One region of the Streptomyces sp. NPDC002994 genome, then DNA from elsewhere that is predicted to be linked to it. Evidence: riboswitches for the same ligand, from Rfam matches in the RefSeq annotation. Region 1 holds a riboswitch; each other region holds the start of a gene.
What was found. Region 1 has a riboswitch for thiamine pyrophosphate ahead of thiC (phosphomethylpyrimidine synthase ThiC). Riboswitches for the same ligand answer to the same signal wherever they lie in the genome.

Region 1 (3,267 bases):
GCTGATCTTCATCGAGCAGAACTTCGGCCCGCACATCGAGCAGAAGTGCGCCGTCTTCGCCGGCTCGGCGGGCAGCGTCTCGTCGTGGAACGCCCGCGCCGTGTCCGGGTCCAGGGCCAGGTTGAACTGGTCCTCCCAGCGGAACTCGAAGCGGGCGTCCGACAGCGCGTCGTCCCACTCCTGCGCCCCCGGGTGCCCCTTGGCGAGATCCGCGGCATGCGCCGCGATCTTGTAAGTGATGACGCCGGTCTTCACGTCGTCACGGTTGGGCAGACCCAGGTGCTCCTTGGGCGTCACGTAGCAGAGCATGGCCGTGCCCCACCACGCGATCATCGCCGCCCCGATGCCGGAGGTGATGTGGTCATACGCCGGGGCCACGTCCGTAGTGAGCGGGCCGAGCGTATAGAAGGGGGCCTCCTCGCAGATTTCCTGCTGGAGGTCGATGTTCTCCTTGATCTTGTGCATCGGGACGTGACCCGGACCCTCGATCATCGTCTGCACGTGATGACGCTTGGCGATCGTGTTGAGTTCCCCGAGGGTCCGAAGCTCCGCGAACTGCGCCTCGTCGTTGGCGTCCGCGATCGAACCGGGCCGCAGACCGTCGCCGAGCGAGTACGTCACGTCGTACGCCGCGAGGATGTCGCACAGCTCCTCGAAGTTCTCGTACAGGAACGACTCCTTGTGGTGCGCCAGGCACCACGCGGCCATGATCGAACCGCCGCGCGAGACGATGCCGGTCTTGCGGCGGGCCGTCAGCGGAACGTACGCCAGCCGCACGCCGGCGTGGACCGTCATGTAGTCGACGCCCTGCTCGGCCTGCTCGATGACCGTGTCCTTGTAGACCTCCCAGGTCAGCTCCTCCGCCTTGCCGTCGACCTTCTCCAGGGCCTGGTACAGCGGCACGGTGCCGATCGGCACGGGAGCGTTGCGCAGGATCCACTCGCGAGTGGTGTGGATGTTGCGGCCGGTCGACAGGTCCATGACCGTGTCGGCGCCCCACTTCGTCGCCCACGTCATCTTGTCCACCTCCTCCTCGATGGAGGAAGTGACCGCCGAGTTGCCGATGTTGGCGTTGACCTTCACCAGGAACCGCTTGCCGATGATCATCGGCTCGATCTCCGGGTGATTGACGTTCGCCGGCAGGACCGCCCGGCCCGCCGCGATCTCTTCCCGTACGACCTCGGGGGAGACGTTCTCGCGGATCGCCACGTACTCCATCTCGGGCGTGACGTCCCCGCGGCGCGCGTACGCCAGCTGCGTGACGGCCTGCCCGTCGCGGCTCCGGCGCGGCAGGCGAGGCCGGCCCGGGAAGACCGCGTCGAGGTTCCTGAGGCCCCCGCGCGGTGAGGTGTGCTTGATCCCGTCGTCCTCGGGACGGACCGGACGGCCCGCGTACTCCTCGGTGTCGCCGCGGCCGATGATCCAGTTCTCGCGCAACGGCGCGAGTCCCCGGCGTACGTCCGTCTCGATGGTCGGGTCGGTGTACGGGCCGGACGTGTCGTACAGCGTCACGTCCTTCCCGTTGGTGAGGTGCACCTGCCGGACCGGCACGCGAAGATCCGACCGTGAGCCCTCGGGCCCCGAGACGTATCCCTTGTGCCAGCCCGGCTTGCGCCCGTCCTGGCTGGTGGCAGGCGTGTGTGCATCCGCTGTGGTCATGAGACCTACTCCCTACGCCGGCATTACCCGGTAACAGGTTCGGCGGTCGACGCAGCGGCTTTCGTACGGATTTACGTACGAAGGTCAGCGCCCTCTCAGCCCGGTGCTCCGAGCTCCCGCGTGTGCAAAGGTGCCCCCACGCTAGCGTCCCTTCTGGCGCGCTGAACAGAGGGCCCCCTCCGTTCTTGCGATGATCGGTCGGTGACGTCCCCACAGCCAACGCCCGAAATCCACGGCCACACCCACAGCCACGGGCCCGCCGCGCCCGTCTCCAAGCACCTGCGCAAGGTCATCGCGGCGGTGCTGATCCCATTCGCCACGGCCGTTTTCATCGGCCTCGTCGTGCTCTGGCCGGGCGGCGCGCCCGGACACGAGCGCACCGGTGTCGGTTTCGACCGGCAGACCGTGTCGGGCAAGGTGACGGCCGTCCAGCAGGTCGACTGCAAGGACGTGAACGCCGCCCAGGTGCCACCGACCGGCGACACCTCCACCCCGTCCGGCCGCGAAGCCCAGCAGGCCCAGCAGGGCACCTGCGAGAGAGCGACGATCGAGGTCACGTCCGGCAAGGACAAGGGCCGTACCTTCACCGAGATCGTCCAGCCCGACGCGCCCAGGCAGCTGAACCAGGGGCAGGGCGTGGTGGTGGCGTACGCCCCCGACGCGCCCCGCGACCTCCAGTACTCGGTGACCGACGTCGACCGCGGGATCCCCATGGCCCTGCTGGCCGGGATCTTCGCCCTCGCGGTGATCGTCGTCGGCCGCATGAAGGGCCTGATGGCGCTGATCGCGCTCGCCGTGTCCTTCGCGATCCTGACGCTCTTCATCCTCCCCGCCATCCTCCAGGGCTCGAACCCGCTGATCGTCGCGGTCGTCGGAGCGAGCGCCATCATGCTCATCGCGCTGTACGCCTGCCACGGCCTGACCGCCCGTACGTCCGTCGCCGTCGTCGGCACGCTCATCTCACTGCTGCTGATCGGGCTGCTCGGCTCGCTCTTCATCGGCTGGGCGTTCCTGAGCGGCAACACGGACGACAACACCGGGCTCATCCACGGCCTCTACCCGGACATCGACATGAGCGGCCTGCTGCTCGCGGGCGTCATCATCGGCTCCCTCGGCGTGCTCGACGACGTGACCGTCACCCAGACGTCGGCGGTCTGGGAACTCCACCAGGCCGACCCGTCCATGGGCCCCCGCGCCCTCTACCGGGCCGGTATCCGCATCGGGCGCGACCACATCGCGTCTGTCGTCAACACCCTCGTGCTGGCGTACGCGGGCGCCGCGCTGCCCCTGCTGCTGCTCTTCTCGATCGCGCAGAGCAGTGTCGGTACGGTCGCCAACAGCGAGCTGGTCGCGGAGGAGATCGTACGGACCCTGGTCGGCTCGATCGGCCTGGTCGCCTCGGTGCCGGTGACCACCGCGCTCGCGGCGCTGGTCGTTTCGGCCGACCGTCCGGGCTCCGGCGAGGCCGCTGCGGCGTCCCCGGCACGCGGCACCGGCGGCGGGGGACGACGCCGCAAGCGCTGACCGCCCGCCCAGGGGTGCTCAGCCGGCGTTCTGCTCCTCGGCGAGGATCCGGTCGAGCGCTTCCTCGACGTCCCCGCACAAGCC
Region 2 (3,267 bases), on a different contig from region 1:
CGACACCGGGGCGTACGCCGTGGGCTGGCGCTTCGGCAAGCACAAGCTCGCGCCGCGGATCAGTCCCGGGAAGACCCGGGAAGGGCTGGGCGGCGCGGTTGCCTTCGCGATGGCGGCGGGCGCGGTGTGCATGGAGTTCCTCGTGCACGACGGGACCTGGTGGCAGGGACTCGTGATCGGTTTCGTGGTGGCCGCGAGTGCGACGCTCGGTGACCTCGGCGAGTCCATGATCAAGCGCGATCTCGGCATCAAGGACATGGGCACGCTGCTGCCGGGCCACGGCGGAATCATGGACCGGCTGGATTCGCTGCTGCCGACCGCTCCGGTGGTCTGGCTGCTGCTGGTGATCTTCGTCGGTACGGGCTGAGCTTGGGTTTTCGCTGTCAAGGGTCCGTCGTCCACAGGGCGACGGACCCTTTCTGTATGTCTGCGACACTGGTAAGACCATGCCTGTACCTGGAGAACTCACTTTCGTCGCGCCGCGCGGAGCCAAGAAGCCGCCGCGGCACCTCGCCGACCTCACGCCCGCCGAGCGCCGCGAGGCCGTGGCCGCGATCGGTGAGAAGCCGTTCCGCGCCAAGCAGCTTTCGCAGCACTACTTCGCGCGGTACGCGCACGACCCGGCGGAGTGGACCGACATCCCCGCCGGCGCGCGCGAGAAGCTCCAGGCGGAGCTGCTGCCCGAGCTGATGACCGTGCTGCGGCATGTCAGCTGTGACGACGACACCACCCGCAAGACCCTGTGGAAGATGCACGACGGGACGCTCGTCGAGTCCGTCCTGATGCGCTATCCGGACCGGGTCACGATGTGCATCTCGTCCCAGGCCGGGTGCGGCATGAACTGTCCGTTCTGTGCCACCGGGCAGGCCGGTCTCGACCGCAATCTGTCGACCGCCGAGATCGTGCACCAGATTGTCGACGGCATGCGCGCGCTGCGCGACGGTGAGGTTCCCGGCGGCCCCGCGCGGCTGTCCAACATCGTCTTCATGGGCATGGGTGAGCCGCTCGCCAATTACAAGCGTGTGGTCGGTGCGATCCGCCGGCTGACCGACCCGGAGCCGGACGGGCTCGGGCTGTCGCAGCGCGGCATCACCGTGTCGACCGTGGGCCTGGTGCCCGCGATGCTGCGGTTCGCCGACGAGGGCTTCAAGTGCCGCCTCGCCGTCTCGCTGCACGCGCCCGACGACGAGCTGCGCGACACCCTCGTGCCGGTCAACACGCGCTGGAAGGTGCGTGAGGTCCTGGACGCGGCATGGGAGTACGCCGAGAAGTCCGGCCGCCGTAGCTCCATCGAGTACGCCATGATTCGCGACATCAACGACCAGGCGTGGCGCGGTGACCTGCTGGGCCGCCTCCTCAAGGGCAAGCGGGTGCACGTCAACCTGATCCCGCTCAACCCGACCCCGGGCTCGAAGTGGACCGCGTCCCGTCCCGAGGACGAGAAGGCGTTCGTCGAGGCGATCGCAGCCCATGGCGTGCCCGTGACCGTACGGGACACCCGTGGCCAGGAGATCGACGGAGCGTGCGGACAGCTGGCGGCCACCGAGCGATAGGCCGGTGAGGGGCCCGTGTAACGTGGGCCGCACATTTACATATTCCGACAGGGGAGCGCCACAGCGCTGAGAGTGCGGTACGCCGCAGACCCTCTGAACCTTGCCCAGGTCATTCTGGGTAGGAAGTTCGGTCGCTACTCGAGCTGTTGCGCCCTGCCCGTTTTCTGCGGGCAGGGCCGCGTCTCTTCCTGGATGTGCCATCCCAGGAGGAATTCAGTGAGCACCACCAAGAAGTTCGCGGTCACGGCTCTGGCCGCGGCCCTCGGCGTCTCTACGCTCGCCGCATGCGGGGGCGGCAAGGACGACTCCGGGTCCGGCGACGGGCAGCAGAAGTCCAAGACCGTGACGCTCGTCAGCCACGACTCCTTCAACGCCTCCGACGCCGTACTGAAGGCGTTCACCAAGGAGACCGGCTACACGGTCAAGGTTCTCAAGAGCGGGGACGCAGGCGCCGCCCTCAACCAGGAGATCCTGACCAAGGGCTCACCGCGCGGCGACGTCTTCTTCGGCGTCGACAACACGCTGCTGTCGCGGGCGCTGGACAACGGAATCTTCACGCCGTACGAGGCCAAGGGGCTCGACGGGGTACCGGAAGATGTTCAGCTCGACAGTGGAAAGCACCGGGTCACGCCTGTCGACACCGGCGACATCTGCGTCAACTACGACAAGAAGTACTTCGCCGACAAGAAGCTCGCGCCGCCGAAGTCCTTCGACGACCTGATCAAGCCGGCGTACAAGAACCTCCTCGTCACCGAGAACGCCGCGACCTCGTCGCCCGGCCTCGGCTTCCTGCTCGGCACGGTCGGGCAGTACGGCGACGACGGCTGGCAGGGTTACTGGAAGAAGCTCAGGGCGAATGGCGTCAAGGTCGTCGACGGCTGGGAGCAGGCGTACAACGAGGAGTTCTCGGGGTCTGCCGGCGGTAAGAAGGCCAAGGCCGACCGGCCGCTCGTCGTCTCGTACGCCTCCAGCCCGCCCGTCGAGGTGCTGTACGCCGAGCCGCAGCCCAAGGAGGCGCCGACCGGCGTCGCGACCGGCACCTGCTTCCGGCAGACCGAGTTCGCCGGACTGCTGACCGGGGCGAAGAACGAGGAGGGCGGCAAGGCGCTCATCGACTTCCTCATCGGGCAGAAGTTCCAGGAGGACATGCCGCTGAACATGTTCGTGAACCCGGTGGTCAAGGACGCGAAGCTGCCCGAGCTGTTCACGAAGCACGGCGTGGTCGTCGACAAGCCGCAGACCGTGGCCCCGGACAAGATCGCCGACAACCGTGAGCAGTGGGTCAAGTCGTGGTCCTCGCTCGTCCTGAAGTAATCAAGGCGAAGGCGAAGGCGACCAGAGACGTGCGCGGGAGCGCGGTGCGGTTCGGTCTCCTGACCGTGCCCGTCGCGTTCTTCGCGGCCTTCTTCGCCTACCCCGTGGCCGCGATCGTCGGCCGCGGGCTCAAGGTGGACGGCGTCTGGCAGCTCGGCCGGATCGGTGAGGTGCTCGCCGATCCGCACATCGCGGATGTTCTGTGGTTCACGACCTGGCAGGCTCTCGCCTCGACCGGGCTGACTCTGCTGATCGCGCTTCCCGCTGCGTACGTCTTCGCCCGGCTCGACTTCCCCGGCAAGCAGCTGCTGCGCGCCGTGATCACTGTGCCGTTCGTGCTGCCGACCGTCGTCGTCGGGACCGCGTTCCTCGCGCTGCTCGGGCGGGGCGGGCTGCTGGA
Region 3 (3,267 bases), on a different contig from region 1:
CAGTACGTCGAGGCTCGGCGCCCCGCCCGTTCCCATGATCAGACGTGAGGAGAACGTCGTGTCGCCGATGGTCAGAAGGTCGTCGGCCATGGTTCAGCCTCCCTGGACTGCGGTGAGGACTTCGATACGGTCACCGTCGCCGAGCTCGGTGGCATCCCACTGCCCCCGCGGTACGACGGTTTCGTTGAGGGCTGCGGCGACCCCCGAAGGGGCCTTGGTGAGGGTCGCGACGAGCGCGCCCAGCGTCGTACCGGCGACGACCTCACGGGTCTCGCCGTTCACGGAGATGGTCATGCGGGCTGCTCCTGCGGTACGGAGGCGGGGGTCAAGGCGGACGGTGTCGGCGCGAAACGCAGCGGGCTGAACGCACGTGCCTCTTCAGGCAGCTCCCCGCCCGTCAGCACAGCGGCCATCGCATCGCCCGTGACCGGCGTGAGCAGTACCCCGTTGCGGTAGTGCCCAGTGGCCAGATGAAGCCCCGGAAGTGCGGTCGGCCCCAGCAGCGGCGCGTTGTCCGGGGAGCCGGGCCGCAGCCCCGCGCGGGTCTCCGTGAGGGGCAGCTCGGTGATCCCGGGCACCAGCTCGTGCGCGTCGCGCAGCAGCTCGTACACGCCGCCCGCCGTGACCGTCGTGTCCCAGCCGAGTTCCTCGCTCGTCGCGCCGACGACCAGCTCGCCGTTCTCGCGCGGCACGAGATAAACGTGACTGCCCCGCACCACCGCACGCACCGTCCGGCTCAGGAAGGGTGCGTACGCCGGTGGCACGGCCAGCCGCACCACCTGCCCCTTCACCGGCCGTACCGGCGGCAGCACCTCCTCGGGTACGCCCGCGAGCCTGCCGCTGAGGCTTCCGGCCGCCAGCACCACCTGGCCGGCCGCGAGGTCCGTCCCGTCGGCCAGTACGGCCCCACAGGCCCGTTCCCGTACGACAGAGAGCCGATCCACCCAGCAGCGGTGGAATGCCACTCCGGCCCGCTCGCAGGCCGCCAGGAGGGCAGCGGCGAGCCGCCTCGGATCGACCTGATGGTCGCCGTCCACGCGCAGGCCCCCGCGCACGCCCGGCGCGAGCATCGGCTCCAGGCGGCGGCATTCGCGCCCCGTGAGCCACTCCGACTCCAGGCCGGAACGGCGTTGCAGCCCGTGGAGCTCGCGCAGATGGGCGCGGTCGTCCGTGTCGAGCGCGACCGCGAGCGTGCCGCACGAGCGGTAACCGGTGTCCTGCCCGCTCGCCGCCTCCAGCTCGGCGACGAACGCCGGATAGCGCTCCGCGGACGCGAGATTGAGCCCGAGCAGCGTCTGCTCGCCGTAATGCAGCTCGGTGACGGCGGCGAGCATTCCGGCTGCGACCCACGCGGCCCCGCCGCCCGGCTCCGGATCGGCCACAGCGACGCGCAACCCCCGCTGCGCCGCCCGCCAGGCCGTGACCAGGCCGATGATTCCGCCCCCGATGACGAGGACGTCTGATGTGTCGGATGTATCCGATGTACGCGACATGGGCGTCCAGCCCCTCCCTTCGCCGGCATGACCCGGATCAGGTTCGTACGGTCGGAGGCCGCCCAGCCTCCCTCTCAGCCCGGTACGCCCGGACTCCCGCGAGTGCTTTACCGTGGCCACCCTAATGCCCGGCCCCGACGCGCTGTAAGGGAGCAACTCCAGTGGCCCGCTCGCTCGACGGACTCGTCCTCTCGCCGGTCGCCGACCAGGCCCCCGGTCAGGTGGGCACACAGACCCGATTCACGTATCACCAGCAGGACGGCCGGATCTGGGCGGACTACGCCGGCGGCGACGTCGTACAGGGCCATCTTGTCGGCACGCGCGAGGGCGACGCGCTGGACTTCCGGTACGTACAGCTGAAGCAGGACGGCACCACCTCGTCGGGCCACTGCACGTCCACCGTCGTCGCCCTCCCCGACGGGCGCCTGCGCCTGGAGGAGACCTGGGCGTGGGAGTCCCAGGAGGGCAGCGGGACGAGCGTCGTCGAGGAGCTGCCGTCCCCGCCCGTGTGACGGTGTGTCAGAGATCTCTCCTTCGTGGTCTTGAGAGCAGCGGGACACGCCGCCCTACAGTGACCGGGTGAGCGACCAGAGGCAGAGGCAGACAGCAGAGCGGCGCGTCGTCATCGTCGGCGCGGGAATGGCCGGCGTGCAGACCGCTGTGGCCCTGCGCGAGCAGGGCTGGAACGGCTCCGTCACGCTGATCGGCGCCGAGCCGCATCAGCCGTACGACAGGCCGCCGCTGTCCAAGGCGGTGCTCCTCGGCACGGCCGAGGAGTCGGCCTTCGACGTCGACTTCGAAGCGCTCGGCGTCGAACTCCACCTGGGGCGCGAAGTGACGGGCGTACGCCCCGGGGCGCACGAAATCGACACTCCCTCGGGCCCGGTTCCGTACGACGTACTGGTCCTCGCCACCGGAGCGGTGCCCATCACGCTGCCCGGCAGCGAAGGCATCCAGGGAGTGCATCTCCTGCGCACCCTCGACGACGCCGCCCGGCTGCGGCCCGTGCTCGACCGGAAGCACGACATCGTGGTCGTCGGGGCCGGCTGGATCGGCGCTGAGTTCACCACGGCCGCCCGCGAGGCCGGCTGTGCGGTGACCGTCGTCGAGGCGGCGGACCGGCCGCTCGCCGGCACCATGCCCGCCGAGGTCGCCGCGCCCATGGCCGCCTGGTACGCCGAGAGCGGCGCCGAACTGCTCACCGGCGCGCTCGTCGCGGCGATCGAACCCGGCACGGTCGTCCTCGCCGACGGCAGGCGGCTCGCGGCCGGCGCGGTGGTCGTCGGCATCGGTGCCAGGCCCGCGACGGCCTGGCTCGCCGGTTCCGGCATCGCGCTCGGCCCGGACGGCTCCGTCACCGCCGACGCGCGCCTGCGCACCTCGCAGCCCGACGTGTACGCCGTCGGGGACTGCGCCTCCTTCCCCTCCGCCCGCTACGGCGAACGCCTGCTCGTCCACCACTGGGACAACGCGCTCCAGGGGCCGCGCACGGTCGCGGCGAACATCGTCGCGGCGAACAGCCCCGGCGAGACACCGCAGGACTACGACCCCGTCCCGTACTTCTGGTCCGAGCAGTTCGGCCGCTTCGTGCAATACGCGGGCCACCACGCCCACGCCGACACGACGGTGTGGCGCGGCGACCCGGCCGAGGCCGCCTGGACGGTGTGCTGGCTGCGCGAAGGGGCGCTCGTCGCACTGCTCACCGTGGCTCGGCCGCGCGACCTCGCGCAGGGCCGCAGGTTGATCGCGTCGGGCGTCCGGCTGGACCCGGAGC

Region 2: it holds a riboswitch for thiamine pyrophosphate, as region 1 does, so the genes downstream of both, ABZX79_RS18065 (thiamine ABC transporter substrate-binding protein) here and thiC (phosphomethylpyrimidine synthase ThiC) in region 1, are expected to answer to the same signal.
Region 3: it holds a riboswitch for thiamine pyrophosphate, as region 1 does, so the genes downstream of both, thiO (glycine oxidase ThiO) here and thiC (phosphomethylpyrimidine synthase ThiC) in region 1, are expected to answer to the same signal.

What each region holds. Positions count from the first base shown of each region.
Region 1 covers NZ_JBEXNQ010000009.1:30,468-33,734, reverse strand. The annotation lists gene thiC (phosphomethylpyrimidine synthase ThiC) at 1-1,659, opposite strand, end outside; TPP riboswitch at 1,652-1,789, opposite strand; gene ABZX79_RS13945 (YibE/F family protein) at 1,861-3,183, shown strand; gene ABZX79_RS13940 (SsgA family sporulation/cell division regulator) at 3,202-3,267, opposite strand, start outside.
Region 2 covers NZ_JBEXNQ010000012.1:126,291-129,557, reverse strand. The annotation lists gene ABZX79_RS18075 (phosphatidate cytidylyltransferase) at 1-367, shown strand, start outside; gene rlmN (23S rRNA (adenine(2503)-C(2))-methyltransferase RlmN) at 447-1,553, shown strand; TPP riboswitch at 1,593-1,696, shown strand; gene ABZX79_RS18065 (thiamine ABC transporter substrate-binding protein) at 1,770-2,867, shown strand; gene ABZX79_RS18060 (iron ABC transporter permease) at 2,912-3,267, shown strand, end outside.
Region 3 covers NZ_JBEXNQ010000034.1:50,870-54,136, forward strand. The annotation lists gene ABZX79_RS32940 (thiazole synthase) at 1-90, opposite strand, end outside; gene thiS (sulfur carrier protein ThiS) at 94-294, opposite strand; gene thiO (glycine oxidase ThiO) at 291-1,493, opposite strand; TPP riboswitch at 1,491-1,603, opposite strand; gene ABZX79_RS32955 (hypothetical protein) at 1,655-2,005, shown strand; gene ABZX79_RS32960 (FAD-dependent oxidoreductase) at 2,073-3,267, shown strand, end outside.